DNA from 3 places in the Erythrobacter sp. 3-20A1M genome. Region 2 is predicted to be linked to each of the others. Evidence: predicted binding sites of a transcription regulator. Region 2 holds the regulator's gene; each other region holds the start of a gene.

Region 1 (7,205 bases), 1.0 Mb from region 2:
TCACGCACGAGATCGCGCTGTCCGTTTCGCCCGGCTCCTGGTTCGGCCTGATCGGCGCGAACGGCTCGGGCAAGACCAGCCTTTTGCGGGCGCTGGGCGGCCGGCTGCCCTTCGCAGGCGGATCGTGCCTGCTGGACGGACTCGAAGTGGCGGGCGACCGCGCGGGGCGTGCCCGCCATTTCGGCTTCGCCCCACCGCCGGACACGCTGCCCGACATGCTGCGGGTGCGCGAGGTCCTCGAGCTGGTGAGCGGGTCGGGGGAAGCGTATCGCGCGCGCCTCGAACCGTTGTGGCAGGCGCTGGGGCTCGACGGGTTGATGGAGCGGTGGATCGGCGAATGCTCGGCCGGAATGCGCCAGCGGGCGGCCATCGCGACCGCTTTTGCCGGGGAGCATGCCGCGGTGATCCTGGACGAGCCGTTCAACTGGCTGGACCCGGTCGCCGCTTTCGACCTGCGCCGGGCCTTGCGCGCGATGGTGGACGATGGACTGACCCTGATCACCGCGCTGCACGATCTGGGCACGCTGGCGGCCGCGTGCGACACCGGGCTGATGCTGGCGGACGGGCGGTGCGCGATGGAGCTCTCGCGCGAGATGCTGGCGGCGGCGCGGCGCGATCCGCTCGCGTTCGAGAGCGCGACGATCGATCGGCTGAGATCGCGAACCGCCGGGCGGTAGGGCTTCGCGCGGCTTTACTCCGCCGCCTCGCGCTCCTCGCCGGTGCCGTCCTCGATCGCGGCGGCATCCTCGTTGTTGTAGCGCGGGCTCGCCTCGACCTTGGGCACGTCCTCGATCTCACGCTTGCCGATCTCGATGCCCTTGTCTGCCAGCCGACGCCCGGCAGACAGGACGTTGCGTTCGAAGCTGCCGACGAACTTGTTGTAATTGTTGACCGCGGTTTCCAGCCCGCCGCCCACGCGCTTCATATGCTCGGCGGCGATGGCGAGCCGGTCGTAAAGCTCCGCGCCCGCCTTGCCGATCTCCATCGCCTCGTTAGCGATGGTGTCCTGCCGCCATACCTGCGCCACGGTGCGCGCGATTGCGACGAGGTTGGTCGGCGTCGCCAGCAGCACCTTGTTGCGGAAGGCGAAGTCCCACAGTTCCGGATCGTGTTCGAGCGCGGCGGCGACGAAATGCTCGCCCGGCACGAACATCACGACATAATCGGGCGTGTCGTCGAACTGGCTCTGATAGCTCTTGGAGCCGAGCGTCTGGACATGGCCGCGCATCGATTTGGCGTGCAGGCCCAGCTGCCGTGCCCGCTCCTCCTCGTCGTCGGCCTCGAACGCGGCCTGATAGGCGTTCAGCGACACCTTGGCATCGATCACCAGCCGCTTCTGCCCCGGCACGTTGACGATGGCGTCGGGTCGGAGCCGGCCCTCGTCCGTCGAGACCGAGTGTTCGAGGATGAAGTCGGTGTGTTCGGAGAGCCCGCATTGTTCCAGCACGTTCTGCAGCGCCCGCTCTCCCCAGCGGCCCCGGGCCTTGGGCGCGTTGGTGAGCGAATTGCCCAGCCGCTGCGCCTCGCGCCGGACATCCTCCTGCCCGCGCCGCATCTCGGTGATCTGCTCGTAGAGGCGCGAGAAGGCGTCGCCGCGCTTCTCCTCCAGCTCCGCGACCTGGCGTTCGTATTTCGCCAGCCGTTCGCCGACCGGTTGCAGCAGCGCGCGGATCTTCTCCTCGCTGGTCTTCTCCGAATGGCCGAAACGCTCGCTCGCCCGCTCCAGAAACCGCTCCTGCGCCGCGCCCAGCACCTTGGCCCCGGTGTTCTCGAACTCCTTGAGCAGGTTCGCACGGCTTTCTTCCAGCAGGCGCTTCTGTTCGTCGAACGCTGCACGCTCGGCCCGCAGGGTGGAGAGCTGCTCGCGCGCGTCGTCCAACTGGCGCTCCAGCCCGTCGACCCGCCCGGCCCGCTCGCGCGCGGCCTCCAGATCGGCAAAGGTGCGCAGATATTTCGCGTCGAGCTCCTTCGCCTCCGCATCGCGCGCCGCGTGGCGCGCGCGCCACTCCGCCGCGGGGCGCGAGCCGAAGAACCAGCCCGCCGCGCCCCCGATGCCGAGGCCGATGACGAGCGCGATGATGGTGATGAGGGTCGGGTCCATGAGAATGCTCCACCGTCAGCTGACGAGGACAAAATCCCCGCCAGCCTTCCGGTATAAGGTTTTTCTAGAGATAGAACTCCAGATCCCTCCTCGCCTCAGCTTCCGTCCGGAATCCCTGGCGGGCACGATCAATGATCGCACCTGACGGCAGACAGATAGCCCAAAAGAAGAGGGAATATTCCTCATACACAGAATAGAGCCGATTTTTCACGGCAACCTCCTGTGATGATTGGTGAAAGCCAATCTGGGAGGTTTTCGGATTCAAACGTACGAGTGCTTCAACATATAGACGCAGCGAGCAAGAGATCGATTACGATCCGTGTCAGGGTTCTTGGTGCCCTGTTCCGACTAGCGCCGTCAGCTTCGATTCGATGAAAGAGGCTTACTTACCACCCAACATGGCGTGTGCTTTTTTTACTCGATAGGCGCCTCCCTCTTGGAACAGAGATGGAACATGCCACAGTCGAACAATTATGCAAGCGGATCGGTCCGAATTCGATGTGGATTATGAGGACTACCACACAGAGAGCGGATGTCCCCTGTACTGGTGCCTATCCGCGGAACCAATCCCCGGTCCGGACCGCTCCCACCCACAGAAGGAGAAAAGCATGTCGATCAAGGAAATGATCTCTGAGCACCCGCAGGTGGGCGCGGATTACAACGAGCAGCTGGGCGAGGCGGTGAAGCACGCGCTGTACGGTGCGGCGATCATGAATTCCTGCGCCGACGCGTGTCTCGCCGAGGAGAACGCGGGCGAGCGGGCGCAGTGCATCCGCACATGCCTCGATGCCTCCGACGCCTGCACCGCATTCTATCGCATGGCGAGCCGCCGGACCGGCCGCAACGTGCCCGCGATCAAGGCGATCGGCGCGGCGACGGTGATCGCGTGCGAGCAGTGCCTCGCCGAATGTGAGAGCCATACGGACGCGCATTGCAAACGCTGCGCCCAGATGTGCCGCGAAGTGATCGAGGATGTGAAGAAGGCGGTGCAGGGGCTGGACTGAACGGCCCCGCCCGCCGGGCGCGGAAGGTTACGCCGCTGCCCGCATCTTGTTCAGCTTCTTGAGCGCCATGTTGCGCTTCAGCCGGCTAAGATGGTCGATGAACAGGATGCCTTCGAGGTGGTCCATCTCGTGCTGGATGCAGGTGGCGAGCAGGCCGTCGAGGTCTTCCTCGTACGTGGTGCCCTCGACATCCTGATAGCGCACGCGGCACGTCTTGGGCCGGTCGACGTCGGCGTAGATCTCGGGGACCGAGAGGCAGCCTTCCTGATAGGTCGACAGCTCTTCCGCCGGATCGAGGATTTCGGGGTTCACGAACACCCGCGGCTCGCGCTTGGTCGGCTGGTGCGTATGCTCGTGACCGCCGTGGTTGCACACCTCCGGCTCCGCATCCGGATCGTCGGGCTGGAGGTCGATCACCAGCACGCGCTTGGGCACCCCGACCTGGATCGCCGCGAGCCCGATGCCGGGCGCGTCGTACATGGTTTCGAACATGTCGGCGACCAGCTTCTTCAGCTCGTCATCGAACACGGTGACGGGGGTCGATACGGTCTTGAGCCGGGGGTCCGGCACTTCGAGGATTTCGCGGATAGCCATGGCGGGAATATAAGCTGCAATTGCAGTGAGTTCAACGCGCCGAGGCTTGCTGGCGCAGTTTTTGCCATACTTGCGGGAAGGTGTCGAAACCGTTCGATCCCAAGAAGTGCCCGCCGCGATCCAGCTCGATCAGATCTGCATCGAGCGACCTGGCAAGCGCGACCGACAGTTCAGGCGCGACAATCTCGTCGTCCTTCGCGGTGATGACCGCGCGGTGGGCGGTCATGTGCCGGATGGTGGAATGGTCGATTGGCTGCCAGTCCATAAATCTGTCCAGTTCCGGAATATTGCTAAGCCGTTGGTCAAAGCCGGAAACGAGGATCAATCCCCCGATGCGGGCATCCGGATACTCCTGCAAATAGCGCATGCTCGCCACGGTCCCCAGACTATGCGCGACGATAAAAGTGTTCTCATCGAGCGGACCGATCTCCATTCGCAGCGTGCGGACCCATAGCGCCGGATTTGGATCGTCGGAATCAGGCATACTCAGGATTTTCGCCGATCCGCCCTCGTGCCCGATCTCGTCCTTCAACCACGCAAACCAGTGATCGGTGGGTCCGGCCATGTAGCCATGGACGATATAGACCGTCTTGCCTTGCATCGATCGATCCTCCGAAGCGACCCTGCCGAGCGTGGAGGCCGCCAGCAGCGCCGCGAAAAAGATTAGAGACAGGTATTTCATCGCGTTACCCGCTAAGTTCGGTCGAGTGTCGGCTCAACCCAGGGGTCGCCGCGCGCGCAGGGCCTGGGCCAGCGTGCCCTCGTCGAGATAGTCGAGCTCACCGCCGACCGGCAGGCCGTGGGCCAGCTGGGTGATGCGGACCGGGTAGTCCTCCAGCCGCTCGGCGATGTAGTGTGCGGTCGTCTGCCCCTCCAGCGTGGCGTTCATGGCGAGGACGACCTCGTCCACGCCGCCTTCCTCCACCCGGCCGAGCAGGGTGTCGATCGCCAGATCCTCCGGCCGCACACCGTCCAATGCCGACAGCCGCCCGCCCAGCACGTGATAGCGCCCGGTGAACAGCTTCGCCCGATCGAGCGCCCACAAATCGGCGACATCTTCCACCACGCATAGCTGCTTCGCGTCGCGGCGGGGATCGGCGCAGATGCCGCACGGGTCCTGCGTGTCGACATTGCCGCAGATGTGGCACTCGACCAGCCGCCCCTGCACCTGCGTCAAAGCATCCAACAACGCGGGCAGCGCGCTCTCGCGTTTCTTGACCAGCCACAACACCGCGCGGCGCGCGCTGCGGGGGCCGAGCCCGGGCAGGCGCGCGAGGGCGGAGGCCAGCGTCTCGATTTCTTGCGATGCCATCCAGATTACCTAACCGCTCACCCTGAGCTTGTCGAAGGGCCGTACTTTCTTCTAGCGCCGCTCCCAAAGAAAAAGCGGTCCTTCGACAAGCTCAGAACGAGCGGGGGCCGGGAAAGGAAGCATGTCCATGCGCATCATCTTCATGGGAACGCCCGAATTCGCCGTGCCGACGCTGCGCGCGCTGCACAAGGCTGCGCACGAGATCGTGGCGGTCTATACCCAGCCGCCGCGCCGCGCCGGTCGGGGGAAGAAGGAACAGCCGAGCCCGGTGCAGCGCGCCGCCGAAGGGCTGGGGCTGGAGGTGCGCTGCCCGACCTCGCTAAAATCAGGCGAGGAGCAGGAGCGGTTCGCGGCGCTGGAGGCGGACGTGGCGGTGGTCGCGGCGTATGGCCTGATCCTGCCGCAGCCGATCCTCGACGCGCCCGCGCATGGCTGCCTGAATGTCCATGCCAGCATTCTGCCGCGCTGGCGCGGGGCGGCACCGATCCACCGCGCGGTGATGGCGGGCGATCCGGTGACCGGCGTCACGATCATGCAGATGGAGGCGGGGCTCGACACCGGGCCGATGCTGGCGACCGTGCGCGTGCCGATCGAACGCAAGACCACCGGCGAGCTGACGGCGGAACTGGCCGACAAGGGCGCGCAGCTGATGGTGGGAACCCTGCGCGAACTCGCCAACCACCGCCCGCTGGCGCAGAAGGACGCGGATGCGGTCTACGCGCCGAAGATCGACAAGTCCGAAGCGCGGATCGACTGGTCGGAAGATGCCGAGGCGATCGAGCGCAAGGTGCGCGGGCTGGCCCCGTTTCCCGGCGCTTGGTTCGAACTCGCCCCCGGATCGCAGTCCGGGGCAGGTGGCGAGCGGGTGAAACTGCTGCTGGCCGAAGTGGTCGAGGGTTCGGGGGAGCCCGGCGCGGTTCTGGACGACGAGCTCACCATCGCCTGCGGCACCGGCGCGATCCGGCCCTTGCGGCTACAACGCGCGGGCAAGCCGGCGATGGACCGCGCCGATTTCCTGCGCGGGCGCGCGGTGCCCGAGGGGACGGTGCTGGCGTGACCCGCTTCGCGCTTACGCTCGAATTCGACGGGACTCCCTTCGTCGGCCTGCAGCGGCAGGCGACGGGCGCGAGCGTGCAGCAATCGGTGGAGGAGGCAGCCGAGCGGATCACGGGCGAGGCGGTAACGCTCCACAGCGCGGGCCGCACCGATGCGGGCGTGCATGCGCTGGCGATGCGCAGCCATTGCGATATCGCAAAGGATCTGACGCCGTTCCGTCTGATGGAGGCGCTGAACGCGCATCTGCGCCCCGATCCGATCGCGGTGACCGCGTGCGAGGCGGTGGCGGACGACTGGCACGCCCGCTTCTCCTGCGTCGGGCGGCGCTATACCTATCGCATCCTCAACCGCCGCGCCCCACCCACGCTGACGCGCGATAGGGTGTGGCACGTCGCGCGCGATCTGGATGCGGGCGCGATGCACCGCGCGGCGCAGGCGCTGGTCGGACGGCACGATTTCACCACCTTTCGCTCGGTCCAGTGCCAGGCGCGCGACCCAGTGAAGACGCTCGACCGGCTCGATGTCGAGCGCGAGGGCGACGAGGTGCTGATCCACGCCGCCGCGCGCAGCTTCCTTCACCACCAGGTGCGCTCGATGGTCGGTTGCCTGGCGCTGGTCGGTCTCGGTCGGTGGAGCGAGGATCGCGTCGGCGAGTCGCTCGCGGCGCGCGAACGGCAGGCGCTCGGCCTCAACGCCCCGCCGCACGGGCTGTATTTCGTGGAGGCGGTGTACCCCGTTTAGTCTTCGTCGAGATCGCGGGCCACGCGCGGATCGTTGAGCAGCTTCTCGATCCGGTCGGCTTCCTCGAAGCTCTCGTCAGGGCGGAAGCGCAGCCTGGGCGCGAATTTCAGGCCGAGCCGGCTGGCCACTTCGCGCTGGAGATAGGCGGTGTTCTGCCGCAGCGCGGTGACGATATCGTCCTCCTCGATCCCCAGCAGCGGCTTCACGTAGGCCGTCGCCTGCTTCAGGTCGGGCGTCATCCTGACTTCGGTCACCGCTATGTTCGCGGCGCTGACGGTCTCGTCGTGCACCTCCTGCCGCGCGAGCAGTTCGGAGAGGATGTGCCGCACCCGCTCGCCCACCTTGAGGACGCGGATCGAGTGCTGTTCGGGAGTGAATTGCTGGCGTGCCATGCCCC
Region 2 (7,205 bases):
CGGAATAGAAGTCCACGTTCGGGAACAGCTTCTTTTCGCGGAAATAGTCGTCGTTCAGCGCGATTTCCTCGAGCTGCAATGCGGTTTCGAAAACCGGATCGTCGACCTTCAGCGCGTCGAAAACCTCGCGGACGGTCTTCTGCATCACCGTCGCGCGCGGATCGTAGTTCTTGTAGACCCGGTGGCCGAAGCCCATCAAGCGGAACGGATCGTTCTTGTCCTTGGCCCGCTCGATATAATGCGGGATTTTGTCGGGCGTGCCGATCTCGTGCAGCATATTGAGCGCTGCCTCGTTCGCACCGCCATGCGCCGGACCCCACAGGCAGGCGATCCCCGCGGCGATACAGGCGAACGGATTGGCTCCCGAAGAGCCCGCGAGCCGGACGGTAGAGGTCGAGGCGTTCTGTTCATGGTCGGCGTGGAGGATGAATATCCGGTCCATCGCCTTTTCCACCGCCGGGTGCAGCTCGTATTCCTCCGCCGGCACGCCGAAGGTCATGCGCATGAAATTGCCGGTATAGGACAAATCGTTCTGGGGCTGCATGAACGGCTGCCCGATCGAATACTTGTATGCCCAGGCAGCGATCGTCGGCATCTTCGCGATCAGGCGATGCGAGCTTATCTTGCGATGCTCCGGGTCGGAGATATCGGTGCTGTCGTGATAGAACGCCGACAGCGCACCCACCACGCCGCACATGATCGCCATCGGGTGCGCATCGCGCCGGAAACCCTGATAGAACTGGCGCAGCTGATCGTGCAGCATCGTATGGCGCGTGATGGTGTAGGTGAAATCGTCCAGCTCGTCCTGCACCGGCAGCTCGCCATTCAGCAGGAGATATGCCGTTTCCATGAAGCTGGATTCTTCGGCCAGTTCGCCGATCGGATAGCCGCGATGAAGAAGCACACCCTCTTCACCATCGATGAAGGTCAGCGCGCTCTCGCACGCCGCGGTGGACTTGTAGCCCGGGTCGAAGGTGAAACAGCCGGTGGAGCCATACAACTTGCGGATATCGACCACGTCGGGGCCGCAAGACCCCTTCAGAACGGGAAAGTCATGATTTTCGCCTGCCAGTTCCAGTGTTGCGGTCTTGTCCGCCATATTGGGCCTCCTTAGTCTGGTTTATTCGCTCAACGCTCGGGCCTGTGCGTCGATCCGGGCAAGGGATTCTTCCTTGCCGAGCAGAACGAGCACATCGAAAATTCCGGGCGAAACGGTCGTGCCGGTGAGAGCGGCGCGCATGGGTTGCGCCAACTTGCCCAGGCCGATTTCCAGCCGTTCAGCAAGCGATTTGGTCGTGGCCTCCAGCGCCTCGGATGTCCAGTCGTTTTCCGCTGCCAGGGCCTGCGACACCTCGCTCAGGCGGGCGCGCGCTTCGGCGTCGAGCAACCCTTCCGCCTTCTCGGTCATTTCGAGCGGTCGGGAGGTGAAAAGGAACGCGGCCGAGGCGGCCAGTTCGTTCACGTCCTTCGCTCGCGGTTTGAGGAAAGGCATCGCCTGCCGAAGCAGCTCCGCATCGGCTTCCGTTCCGATCCGTTTGGCCACCAGTTTCGCGAGGCGGGCATCGTCCGCCTCGCGGATATAGTGCCCGTTGAGGTTCTGGAGTTTCTTGAGATCGAAGCGGGAGGGGCTCCGGCCAACGCCCTCGAGCGTGAACAGCTCGATCGCTTCCTGCCGCGTGATCTCCTCGCGATCGCCGTGGCCCCAACCGAGCCGCAGGAGGTAGTTGAACAAAGCTTCGGGCAGCACGCCCAGCTCGTCGCGGTACGCCTCGACCCCGACGGCCCCGTGCCGCTTCGACAGCTTGGCACCGTCGCTGCCATGGATCAGGGGTACATGCGCATAGACCGGCTCGCGCCAGTCCTCTCCCATCTCCTGCATGGCGCGGATGATCGGCAGCTGGCGGAACGCGTTGTTCAGGTGATCGTCGCCGCGGATGATGTGCGTGCAGCCCATATCGGCGTCGTCGACGACCACGGCCAGCATATAGGTCGGCGTGCCGTCGCCGCGCAGGATGATGTAGTCGTCGATCTCGCTGTTGGCGACGCGGACCGTGCCCTGCACCGCGTCCTCGATCACCGTCTCTCCGTCGACCGGCGTCTTGATGCGGATGGTGTAGGGCATGCCGTCTTGCTCGGGGCCCGGCTCACGGTCCCGCCAGCGCCCGTCATAGCGCAAGGGCTGCTTGTTGGCGCGCTGCTCGGCGCGCATCGCCTCCAGCTCCTCGGGCGTCGCGAAGCATTTATAGGCGTGCCCTGCAGCGAGAAGCTGGTTCGCCACCTGCGCATGGCGCTCGGCGCGCTCCGACTGAAACACCGGCGCTTCGTCGTAATCGAGCCCGAGCCACTCCAGCCCGTCGAGGATCTTCTCGATCGCGTCCGGGGTGGATCGGGCGCGGTCGGTATCCTCGATCCGCAACAACGCCTTGCCGCCATGATGGCGGGCGAACAGCCAGTTGAACAGCGCGGTACGGGCACCGCCCAGATGCAGATAGCCGGTCGGTGAGGGGGCGAACCGCGTCACCACCGGGCTCGCTGAGGCGCTGCTGTCGCTTGCCATGGGGCGAGCCTTCCTTTCAAATCACGTAATGGCCAGCAGCAACGTACCGAATGTGCCGATGGGGGCGGGCCCCGGCCCGGGGGATGCTGCAGCGCAGCACGTGCCTTGGCATTCGCGCGTGCACTTGTCCAGCATCGCCACGAGACTCGATTCGGCCCTGGGCAATGCTGGTTTCGATCGTGCACCGTGGCTGGCCGTCGTTCTGGCCGGTGGGATCGCGAGCTGGTTTGCGCTTCACAGCCGGTGGGAATGGGGCGCGGCCATTGCAGCGGCTCTGCTGCTGGCGCTGTGGGGGTGGGCGATTTCGCGTAACGAAACGCGCGAGTATCTCGGACGGGCGGTAATGATCGCCGCGCTGGTCTTTGCATTCGGTATCGGCCTGGTCTGGGCGCGTTCCGCGACGGTGGGCGCCGAGCCTCTCGCCTACCCGCGGGTGGTGACCTTACAGGGCAGGGTGCTGGAACGTGAAGACCAGCCTGCCCGCGATCGAAGCCGTCTTACCCTGGCATATCGCGACGCTCAGGACGGTCACGCTCGCAAGGTCCGGGTGAACGTGCCGCTGCTCGCCGACAATGCGCCGCCGGACGAGGGAGATATCGTTCGCCTTCGCTCGCGCCTCATGCCGCCTGCCCCACCGCTCGTGCCCGGAGCCTACGATTTCGCGCGAACGGCCTGGTTCGAAGGGCTTGCTGCGACGGGCTCGGCGATAGGGGAGATCGAGACCTTATCGGTGGGCCAAATCGAGGCCGATCCGTTCAGCCGCGCGCAGCGGCATCTTTCGCAGCATGTGAGGGGGCAGTTGGGCGGATCGGAAGGAGCGATCGCAGCGGCCTTCGCGAGCGGTGATCGCGGAGCGATCGCCGAGCGGGACGAGAGCGCCATGCGCGATGCCGGGTTGACGCACCTGCTCTCGATCAGCGGTCTGCATGTGAGCGCGGTGATAGCTGCTGCCTATTTCCTCGCATTGCGCATCTTGGCCTTGTGGCCGTGGCTCGTCTTGCGCGTGCGTCTCCCTGTGATGGCTGCCGCCGTGGGTGCCTTGGCCGGGATCGGTTACACCCTGCTGACCGGGGCCGAGGTGCCCACGGTGCGCAGCTGCGTCGGAGCAGTGCTGGTACTACTGGCGCTGGCGCTGGGGCGCGAACCGCTGAGCCTGCGCATGGTCGCGGTCGCCGCGAGTGTGGTCATGTTGGCATGGCCGGAGGCGCTGGTCGGGCCGAGTTTCCAGATGAGCTTCTCGGCCGTCATCGCGATCGTGGGGCTTCACAATGCAGGGCCGGTCCGGCGCTTCCTCGCACCGCGCGACGAGGGCATGGCGAGGCGGTTCCTGCGGCACCTCGCCATGCTGCTGCTGACGGGTTTCGTCATCGAGATCGCGCTGATGCCGATCGTGCTGTTCCATTTCCATCGGGCCGGACTTTACGGGGCGTTCGCCAATGTTCTCGCCATACCGCTGACCACTTTCGTCAGCATGCCCTTGATCGCGCTCGCGCTCGCGCTGGACATCGTGGGCCTGGGCGGGCCGGCGTGGTGGCTAGCGGGCTGGTCGCTCGACCTGCTGCTGGCGATCGCGCATTTTGCCGCTTCGCAGCCGGGTGCGGTCAAGCTTGCCCCGCAAATGAGCGGTCTCACGATCGCGCTGTTCGTGCTGGGCGGCTTGTGGCTCGCCTTGTGGAGCGGTCGCGGCAGATTGCTTGGCCTCCTGCCCGTGACCCTGGCGCTCGGTCTTCTTGTGATGACGCCTGCGCCCGATATCCTGATCGGGCGGGATGGCCGCAATGTGGGCATCGCGGACGAGGAGGGCAGGCTCGTCATGCTGCGCGAGGGGCGCTCCGGCTATGCGCGGGACACGATTGTGGAACTCGGCGGCAGGGGAGCGGAGACGGTCGGCATCGACCATTCGGCCCTGGCGCGATGCAGCCGCGATTTCTGCACCGTCGAGCTCGACCGAGGGGACCGGCACTGGAGCATCCTCATGGCGCGCAGTCGCGATCTGGTGTCCGAAAGAGCGCTGGCCGCCGCATGCGAGAGAGCCGATATCGTCGTGGCCGACCGCTACCTGCCCTATACCTGCCGCCCCCGCTGGTTACTGGCCGATCAGCGCTTTCTCAGCCGTAGCGGGGGTCTGGCGCTCTATCTCGACGACCGCCGCGTGGCTACGGTGGCCGACGGGCAGGGCGAACATGGCTGGTGGCGCGCGCCGCGAGACAACTGATCCCGAGCGCGTACCGCGTAGACGCACGCTCGACCGGAAACCCTCAGTGATAGCGCCGCAGGAGCCCCGCGAGCCGACCCTGGACCTGCACCTGAGCCGAATCGTAGACCTGCGATTGATATGCGGAATTCGCGGGATCGAGACGAATGCGACCGCTGTCCTTGTGGAGATACTTCAGCGTCGCTTCCTCGTTGTCGACCAGTGCAACCACGATCTCTCCATCGCGGGCCGTGTCGGTCCGGCGGATCAACGCGTAATCCCCGTCGAAAATACCCGCCTCGATCATCGAATCGCCCGATACCTCAAGCGCGTAGTGATCGCCGGGGCCGAGCAGCGCCGCCGGGACCGGCAGGCTCTGGTAATCTTCCAGTGCCTCGATCGGCGCACCTGCCGCGATGCGCCCGTGCAGCGGAATCTCGATGACGTCGTTAGCAGGTTCGGGTGCCTTGGCGGAAGCGGCCTTCGCCGAAGTGACCACATCGTTCGCCGCCTGCGGGGTACCACCGCCCACGGCATCCTCGGGCTGCTTGAGAATTTCCAGCGCCCGCGCGCGATTGGGCAGGCGGCGGATGAAGCCGCGCTCCTCCAAGGCGGAGATCAGGCGATGCACGCCCGACTTGCTCTTGAGGTCAAGGGCTTCCTTCATCTCCTCGAACGACGGGGAAATCCCGGTCTTCTCCAGCCGCTGCTGGATGAAACGGATCAGCTCGTGCTGCTTGGCGGTGAGCATGGACAGGCTCCTGCATCGTTGTTCCAATCATCCGCCTACCGGCGAACGAATGTGGAACAATTAGGAAACAGATGGAGCGCCGTCAAGCAAAAGCGCCATTTCCGATCCAATAGGCGGGCACCACCGATCCGGCGCGCACACGTTCGCCGTCGATCGGGCGGTCGATCAGTGCGTCGGCGTCGGCCAGTGCCTCCAGCGCGCTGCTATCCTGTTGACCGAGCGGAAGAAGCGCCTCGCCATCCCATCGTGCCCGGAGGAACTCGCGCCGCGGGCCGCCACCGGCGAGTTCTTCCGCGAGGGGCAGCAATAGCGGCTTGGCAACCGGATGCGCCGCACCGGCCAGCTTGCGCAAGGCTGGCAACATGAAGTGGAGGCCGGTGACGAAGCTGGAGACGGGGTTGCCTGGCAGGCCGAGCACCAGCTGACGATCGCGCTGCGCCACCATCAGGGGCTTTCCCGGCTTCATAGCGACGCGCCAGAAGGCGATCTGCGCCCCGGCTCGCTCCAGCGCGGGGCGCACCAGGTCGTGGTCGCCCACCGAGGCACCGCCCGAAACCACCAGCAGGTCGGCATCGGAATGGCTTTCGAAAGCTTCGACCAAAGCATCGATGCGGTCGGGGATCGGATCCTCGACCGCGACCGAGCAGGGAACGTGCGATGCCATGGCGCGCAGCATGGCGGCATTGCTGGCAGGTATCTGGTGCTCTGTGCATTGCGAGGGGTTGCGCGCCAGTTCGTCGCCGCCTTCGAGCAGCGCGATCCTCGGCTTCATTCCGACTTCCAGCGCCGCGTGACCGCCGGAGCGTGCGAGGGCGATCGCGGCGGCACCGATGCGCGACCCGGCGTGCAGCAGCGTGTCGCCTTCAGTGAAGTCGAACCCGCGCCGGCGGATATGGCGCGCATCGGGTCGGTCGTTGGCCGACAGGGCATCGCCGTCGCGGGTTGCGTCTTCCTGCAACAGCACGGCATTGGCACTGCGCGGCATGATCGCGCCGGTCGATATTCGTATGGCCTGGTTCCCGGTTAGCGAGCCGTCGAACGGCGCGCCGCACCGGCTTTCGCCGACGATCCGCCATGGACCGTTTCCGGCGACGGCGTAGCCATCCATGGCAGATAGGTCCGCGGAAGGTTGAGTCCGGCGCGCGGCCAGCGGTTTCGCCAGATAGCGCCCCAGCGCGTCATCGACGCCGAGCGTTTCCGTCCCGAGCGGCTTCACCAGCTCGAGCAGGCGGGACTGCGCTTCTTCCAATGGGATCGGCGGAGTGTTCATTCCGGCGCGCGCCACTCGCCCGACTTTCCCCCGCTCTTCGAGAGCAGGCGTACGCCCTCTATCACCATTGCCTTGTCGATCGCCTTGGCCATGTCGTAGATCGTCAGCAGCGCGACGGAAACCGCGGTCATCGCCTCCATCTCCACGCCGGTCTTGCCCGTCAGCGAGGCGGTCGCGTCCACCCGGATCGCATCGTCCTCGAACGCGAACGCCACGCTCACCGCGTCGAGCGCGAGCGGATGGCATAGCGGGATCAGCTCACCGGTCCGCTTCGCCGCCATGATCCCGGCAATCCGGGCGGCGGCGAGAACGTCGCCCTTGGGCGCATCGCCGTTGCGAACGGCCGCCAGCGCTTCGGGGGACATGCGGATGCGACCGGTGGCGACCGCGACCCGCGCGGTGGCGGACTTGCCACCGACATCGACCATACGCG
Region 3 (7,205 bases), 1.2 Mb from region 2:
TCGAGGTGCTGGAGAACCAAGGCGGCTTCTACGGCATTCCCAAGGCCGAGCGGCGCAGCGAGGAACTGCTCGCGGCGGTCCACCTCTCGGACAAGCGCGATGCCTATGCCCGCACGCTTTCCGGGGGCATGAAGCGGCGGCTGCTGATCGCGAAGGCGATGGTCCATTCCCCGCCGATCCTGGTGCTGGACGAGCCGACCGCGGGTGTCGATGTCGAACTGCGCCGCCAGCTCTGGGAACTGGTGACCGAGCTCAACCGGCAAGGCGTGACGATCGTGCTGACGACGCACTATCTCGAAGAGGCGGAGCAGCTGTGCGACCGGATCGCCATCATCAACCATGGTGAGCTCATCGCTAACAAGCCGACCCGCGATCTAGTTAGCATGGCGCGCGAGAAGATCGTGTCGATCACCGTCGACAAGGACATCGCCGGCCCGCCGATGGAACAGGCGTTCGTGAAGGCGGAGGTGGTGGAGCCGCGCCGGCTCGACATCACCTACGATCGCGACACGACCACGGCGGGGCAGGTCCTGGCGCTGGTGCAGGGCCACGGCTACGCGATCGAGGATGTGACCACGCGCGAGGCGGATCTGGAGGACGTGTTCGTCCAGCTGACGGGCGCGGGCTAGCCCTTCCGGCTTTCCGCCAGAATACCTGCGCGACCCATCGGATCGGAGACCCAGTCGTTCCGGTCGCGCCGCACGATGTTCGCCCCGCAGGCACGGCAGATGCCGAAGAACCCGTCGCTTTCCACGAACACCCGCATCCGGTCGGGCTCGTGCTTGCCCAAGAGGCATCTCAGTTTCGTCTTGACCACCCTGCGTTCCCATCGCCAGCGATCGTTCCATTGGATCGCCACGCGTAGCCAGTTCCCATCCTACGCTCTGCGCTTGCCGTCAACCTCCCGGCTCGCCATGGGGGAGCCATGTCACATTCCGATCACGACGTACTGGTTATCGGCTCGGGCGCTGCCGGGCTCACCGCCGCGCTGGCGCTGGCGCAGCAGAGGAAAGTGCTGGTTCTGGCGAAGGGCTCGCTCGATGGCGGTTCCACCGCGTGGGCACAGGGCGGCATCGCCGCGGTGCTCGATGCTGGCGACACGTTCGACGATCATATTCGTGATACGATGGTCGCCGGCGCCGGGCTCAACGACCGGGAGACGGTCGAATTCGTGATCGAGCGCGCGCCGCTGGCGATCGACCGGCTGATCGAGCTCGGCGTGCCGTTCAACCGCGAAAGCGGCGACCTGCACCTCACCCGTGAAGGCGGTCATTCCCACCGCCGCATCGTCCATGTCGCCGACGCGACAGGCTGGGCGGTGCAGGAGGCGCTGCTGAAAGCTGCCGAGGCCAATCCCAACATCACCCTGTTGCCGGGGCGTAGCTGCATCGACCTGATCACCGGCCACCATGCGGAACGGTTCTCGGGTTCGGGCCGGGTGTGGGGTGCCTATGCGCTGGACGAGGCGGCGGGCGAGGTCGAGTGCCACGTCGCACGCGCTACGGTGCTGGCAGCGGGCGGAGCGGGCCGCGTCTATCTGTTCTCCACCGCGCCGCGCGGCGCGACGGGTGACGGGATCGCCATGGCGTGGCGTGCGGGCGCGCGCGTTTCAAACATGGAGATGATGCAGTTCCACCCGACCTGCCTTTACAATCTGGAGGTCAAGAACTTCCTCATTACCGAGGCGGTGCGCGGCGAAGGCGGGCGGCTGATCAACCCGCAGACCGGCGAACGCTACATGGCGAAATACGATGCCGAGCGCATGGAACTCGCCCCGCGCGACATCGTCGCCCGCGCCAATGACGACCAGATCAAACGCTACGGCCTCGATTACGTCCATCTCGACATCAGCCATCAGCCCGCCGATTTCGTGAAGGCACACTTCCCGACGATCTACGAGAAGCTGATGGGCCTCGGCATCGATATGACGAAGGAGCCGATCCCCGTCGTACCGGCACAGCATTATACCTGCGGCGGAGTGCTGGTCGACCTCGACGCGCGCACCGATCTGCCCGGTCTGTGGGCGGCGGGCGAATGCACCGAAAGCGGGCTGCACGGCGCCAACCGGCTTGCTTCCAACAGCCTCCTCGAATGCTTCGTGTTCGGGGAGGCGGCGGCGCGCGATATCCTGGACCGGTGGGAAGATCTGGAAGGGCCGCCGGCGATCAAGCCGTGGGATGCTAGCCGCGTCACCGATTCGGACGAAGAGGTCGTGATCAAGCAGAACTGGACCGAAATTCGCCGGTTCATGTGGAACTATGTCGGCATCGTGCGCACGACGAAGCGGCTGGAGCGCGCGGCGCACCGCATCGCCACGCTGGGCCGCGAAATCGAGGATTATTACGGCGCCTTCCGCGTTACCACCGACCTTATCGAACTGCGCAACCTTCATCAGGCCGCCGACCTGATCGTGAAGAGCGCGCTGAAGCGGCACGAGAGCCGTGGCCTGCATTTCACGCTCGACTGGCCGGAGACCGATCCGGTGGCCAAGGACACGGTGCTGGTGCCGTAGGGATACGTCGGAGAAGGCGAAACAGAAGCGGGAGGGACGCACGAATGCCCCAGATCAACGCAAACGGGATCACGCTCGAATATGAAGATCGCGGTACCCGCGATGCGCCTGTGATTTTGCTGATCATGGGGCTGGGCGCGCAGATGACGCTATGGCCCGACGAGCTGATCGATGCGTTAGTGGCTGAGGGTTTCCGTGTGATCCGTTACGATAATCGCGACATCGGCCTGTCGCAGAAGATGGAAGGGGCGAAGTTCCCCGGCCCGGCGAAACAGATCCTGCTCGGCAAGATCGGGCTGAAGCCTGCGGTTCCCTACACCCTGGCCGACATGGCGGACGATGCCGCCGCCTTGCTCGACGCGTTGGCGATCGACCGGGCGCATATCGTGGGCGCGAGTATGGGTGGCATGATCGCGCAACTCGTCGCCGCGAACCATCCGGGCAAGACCATCACCCTCACCTCCATCATGTCGACCACCGGCAATCCGAAGCTACCCGCTGCGAAGAAGGAGGCGATGGACGTGCTGACCAGACGGCCCGATTCGGCGGACGAGGTTGTGCTGGTGGCGCACGGGATGAAGATCGCGCGTGTTATCGGCAGCCCGGGCTATCCGGTGGACGAGGAGGCGTTGCGCGACCGGGTGACGAAGACCGTCCGCCGCAGCGTCTATCCTGCCGGGATGCAGCGCCAGCTCGCCGCGATCCTGCACGATGGCGACCGCCGCGCGCGGCTGAGCCGAATCGAGGCCCCGACATTGGTGATTCATGGCGAAGACGATCCGCTGGTCCCGTGCGCGGGCGGGCGCGATACCGCCGCGAGCATCGCCGGCGCGCGGATCGAGACCTTCCCCGGGATGGGTCACGACCTGCCATTGCCGCTGGTCGATCGCTTCGCTGCGCTGATCGCGGAGCACGCGCGCGGCGCAGCATAATTGCGCACTCCGATTCGATTGATTCAAAGCCCCGCTCGACCGCTTTTCCGGCGATAAATTTTTTCACGGATTCGTTTTCCGGCTTGCCTTGACGAGAGGCCAGCTTGGTCCACGCGTCGCGGTGTATTGCCATCATAAAACACCTGTGATCGGGACCTGTGCTCACGGCAAATCGCCCCTTCGCCCTATTGCGCATTCCGCCGCTCTGATTCAGTATCTAGTGGTTCGCTTCGCAGACGAGCCCCAAGACCTAGCGGTGCCGGGACAAACCGGTGGGCAGACTGTGGACGGCCTGGGGACTGACGGGGGACGGGAAATCCTGCGAACCCTACCTATATGCAAGACGGACGCACGGCGCTCGACTTGCACGAACATATGTGGAACATTCGGCGATATCACGAATCGTCGGGAAGCCAGCGATTGGGGCGACGAGATGGATTTCAGCAAGGATACCGGGATGACGATGGATAGCGCGGATGCGGCCGTCGACACGATCGACGCGGATACCTCGTCTCGAACCGTGAAGAACGAGAAGGCGATGAGCATGGACAAGCAGGACACGGGCTCCGGCACGCTGGTCGACGCCGCGGCATCCGCCATGGCCGAAGCGATGAAGACCGCTGCTTCTCCGCAAAGCGATAGCAAGCGGGTCAACGCGCGCCGGTTCGACATCACGACCGACCCCGCGCGCGACGCGAACCTGACCGAATTCGGCAAGGAGACGTTGATCGACCGTTACCTGCTGCCCGACGAGACTTTCCAGGACCTGTTCGCCCGCGTCGCCGATGCCTATGCCGACGATCAGGACCATGCGCAGCGGCTCTACGACTACATCTCGAACCTGTGGTTCATGCCCGCCACGCCGGTGCTGTCGAACGGCGGCACGGGCCGGGGCCTGCCGATCTCGTGCTATCTCAACAGCGTCGAGGACAGCCTGGAAGGCATCGTCGGCACCTGGAACGAGAATGTCTGGCTGGCCAGCCGCGGCGGCGGCATCGGCACCTATTGGGGCCAGGTACGCGGCATCGGCGAGCCGGTCGGCCTGAACGGCAAGACCAGCGGCATCATCCCCTTCGTGCGGGTGATGGATTCGCTGACGCTGGCGATCAGCCAAGGCTCGCTGCGGCGCGGCTCGGCGGCGTGCTATATCGATGTCAGTCACCCCGAGATCGAGGAATTCCTCGAGATCCGCAAACCCAGCGGCGACTTCAACCGCAAGGCGCTGAACCTGCACCATGGCGTGCTGCTGTCTGACGCCTTCATGGAAGCCGTGCGCGACGGCGCCGAGTTCGACCTCGTTTCTCCGCGCGACGGATCGGTCCGCAAGACCGTCGACGCGCGCAGCCTGTTCCAGAAGCTGGTCGAAACGCGGCTGGCGACGGGCGAGCCCTACATCGTGTTCAACGACACGGTGAACCGCATGATGCCCAAACATCACCGGGAGCTGGGGCTGAAGGTATCGACCTCGAACCTGTGCAGCGAAATCACCCTGCCGACGGGCCGCGACCATCTCGGCAACGATCGCACCGCGGTGTGCTGCCTCTCTTCGCTCAACCTCGAAAAGTGGGACGAGTGGAACGGGGACAAGCGGTTCGTGGAAGACGTCATGCGCTTCCTCGACAACGTGCTGCAGGACTATATCGATCGTGCGCCGGACGAGATGGCGCGGGCGAAATACTCCGCCGCGCGCGAACGCAGCGTCGGCATGGGCGTGATGGGCTTCCACTCCTTCCTCCAGATGAAGGGGCTGCCGCTCGAAGGGCCGATGGCGAAGGCTTGGAACCTGAAGATGTTCCAGCACATCAGCGCCAAGGCAGACGAAGCATCGATGGTGCTGGCGAAGGAGCGTGGACCGTGCCCCGACGCCGAGGAAATGGGCGCGATGGAGCGCTTTTCCTGCAAGATGGCGATCGCCCCGACCGCGTCGATCAGCATCATCTGCGGCGGCACCAGCGCCTGCATCGAACCGATCCCGGCGAATATCTACACTCACAAGACGCTGTCGGGCAGCTTCATCGTGAAGAACCCGTATCTCGAAAAACTGCTGCGCAAGAAGAGCAAGGATTCGACCGCGGTGTGGAATTCGATCCTCGAGCGCGGTGGATCGGTGCAGCATCTCGATTTCCTCACGGCCGAGGAAAAGGCGGTCTACAAGACCAGCTTCGAGATCGATCAGCGCTATCTGCTGGAATTCGCGGCCGACCGGTCGCCCTATATCGACCAGGCGCAGTCGCTGAACCTGTTCATCCCCGCCGATGTAGACAAATGGGACCTGATGATGCTGCACTTCCGCGCGTGGGAGAAGGGCATCAAGTCGCTTTACTACCTGCGCTCGAAGAGCGTGCAGCGCGCCGGCTTCGCGGGCGGGGTGGAAACCGACAACACCCCCGACGCGGCGAAATACGAACTCGCCGCGGGTGATGGTGCGGAAACCGATTACGAGGAATGCCTCAGCTGCCAGTGAGATTTCGGTAGTCCCCAAGCGGGTTCAAATTAAAGACCCTCGCACTCCGGACAGGATGCGGGGGGTTTCGTTTGGGTGCACGACTTTCAGTCCAAGCCGATGCGAATACCCGCACGACCATTGCGCCAACCTGTCTCGAATTCGTGCGGCCGTCCGATCATTCGTTGCATGCTCGTCCCCGACAGGACAGGAACAGCGTCGATGCGGGCGACCCCGGTATAGGGCGCGAGTCAGTCTGGGGATTTGCATGAACGACGTCGGTTGCCGTTCGATGGGATGCGTCACGTTGTGACAGGCCCGCTGTCCCTCCCACACGGCCTCGCCATCGGTCCCGGTACCTTCCGGGTGATCCTCGCCGCATTCGTGGTGGCGAGCCATCTTTCGAACTTCGAGATCGGGCGTCCGGCGGTGTTCGTGTTCTTCTCGCTGTCCGGATACTGGATCAGCGCCATCTACGACCGGCGCTACAGCAAATATCCGACGCTCTGGATATTCTACCTCTCGCGCTTCCTGCGCATCTGGCTGAGTTTCGCCGCCGCTTTCGTGTTGGCGCTGGGCGTATTCGCGCTGGTCGGAGAGCCCCGTCCGCCCATCACCCTGGCGGGGCTGGCGCTGTTCGGCATCGCGTCCAACCGGCTCGACGTATTGGGAACCGCGTGGTCGCTCGACCTAGAAATGCAGTTCTACCTCCTATTCCCTCTGCTGTGGCTCCTCGGGGCGCGCATCCGCAGCCGGGCGGTCATCGCCGCGGGCGTGATCGCCGTCACCGCCTTCGGCTGGTTTTTGCGCGAAGGGCCCGGCCTGTGGACGGCCCTCGCCTATGCCCCGTCGTTCGTACTCGGCATGGCGATCTACGCCACGCGCTGGGCACCTTCGCGGGGCCTCGTGCTCGCGGGCTTGCTGGCCTTTGGAGCGGTGGGTGTGCTGGTGTTCCTTTCGCCCACGCTATCGGCCCTGTTGATCAAGAGTGATCCGGGCCCGATCGACGAAGATATCTTCGGGCAGCTGTGGGTCGTGTTCCTGTTGCCCTTCGTCGCCTGGAACGTGCGACAGCAGAGCGGGCCCATCGATCGGACGCTCGGCAACTTCTCCTACCCGCTCTACATCATCCATTGGCCGGTTGTCGCCTTGCTGCTGCCATCGCTCGCCGCCTATGGACTGGCTGGAAAGGTGGTGGTGCTGGGCGCGATACTGATGGTCGCGATCGCCTTCTACGTCCTGGTGGACAGGCCCGCCGAAAGCCTCCGGACCCGCCTGTTGGGCGCTGCGCTGGAGAAAGTGGGATGGCAACCGGAGC

What was found. Region 2 encodes LexA, which represses DNA repair genes until DNA is damaged. Its sites were predicted from a motif close to GTTCCNCNCTTGTTCT; they were not measured.
Region 1: F7D01_RS04275 (four-helix bundle copper-binding protein) is a predicted target of LexA. The motif match lies at 2,540-2,555, and genes of this name have one in related genera.
Region 3: F7D01_RS05510 (ribonucleoside-diphosphate reductase subunit alpha) is a predicted target of LexA. The motif match lies at 3,813-3,828, and genes of this name have one in related genera.

What each region holds. Positions count from the first base shown of each region.
Region 1 is NZ_CP045200.1:873,892-881,096, forward strand. Features, by position in the region: gene F7D01_RS04265 (ATP-binding cassette domain-containing protein) at 1-677, shown strand, start outside; gene F7D01_RS04270 (DNA recombination protein RmuC) at 692-2,101, opposite strand; gene F7D01_RS04275 (four-helix bundle copper-binding protein) at 2,710-3,105, shown strand; gene def (peptide deformylase) at 3,133-3,699, opposite strand; gene F7D01_RS04285 (alpha/beta hydrolase) at 3,731-4,381, opposite strand; gene recR (recombination mediator RecR) at 4,415-5,011, opposite strand; gene fmt (methionyl-tRNA formyltransferase) at 5,139-6,068, shown strand; gene truA (tRNA pseudouridine(38-40) synthase TruA) at 6,065-6,808, shown strand; gene rbfA (30S ribosome-binding factor RbfA) at 6,805-7,200, opposite strand.
Region 2 is NZ_CP045200.1:2,984,114-2,991,318, forward strand. Features, by position in the region: gene F7D01_RS14425 (citrate synthase) at 1-1,099, opposite strand, end outside; gene gltX (glutamate--tRNA ligase) at 1,121-2,557, opposite strand; gene F7D01_RS14435 (ComEC/Rec2 family competence protein) at 2,586-4,772, shown strand; gene lexA (transcriptional repressor LexA) at 4,816-5,502, opposite strand; gene F7D01_RS14445 (molybdopterin molybdotransferase MoeA) at 5,585-6,772, opposite strand; gene moaC (cyclic pyranopterin monophosphate synthase MoaC) at 6,769-7,205, opposite strand, start outside.
Region 3 is NZ_CP045200.1:1,115,579-1,122,783, reverse strand. Features, by position in the region: gene F7D01_RS05530 (ABC transporter ATP-binding protein) at 1-629, shown strand, start outside; gene F7D01_RS05525 (hypothetical protein) at 626-859, opposite strand; gene nadB (L-aspartate oxidase) at 926-2,512, shown strand; gene F7D01_RS05515 (alpha/beta fold hydrolase) at 2,557-3,444, shown strand; gene F7D01_RS05510 (ribonucleoside-diphosphate reductase subunit alpha) at 3,878-5,908, shown strand; gene F7D01_RS05505 (acyltransferase) at 6,197-7,205, shown strand, end outside.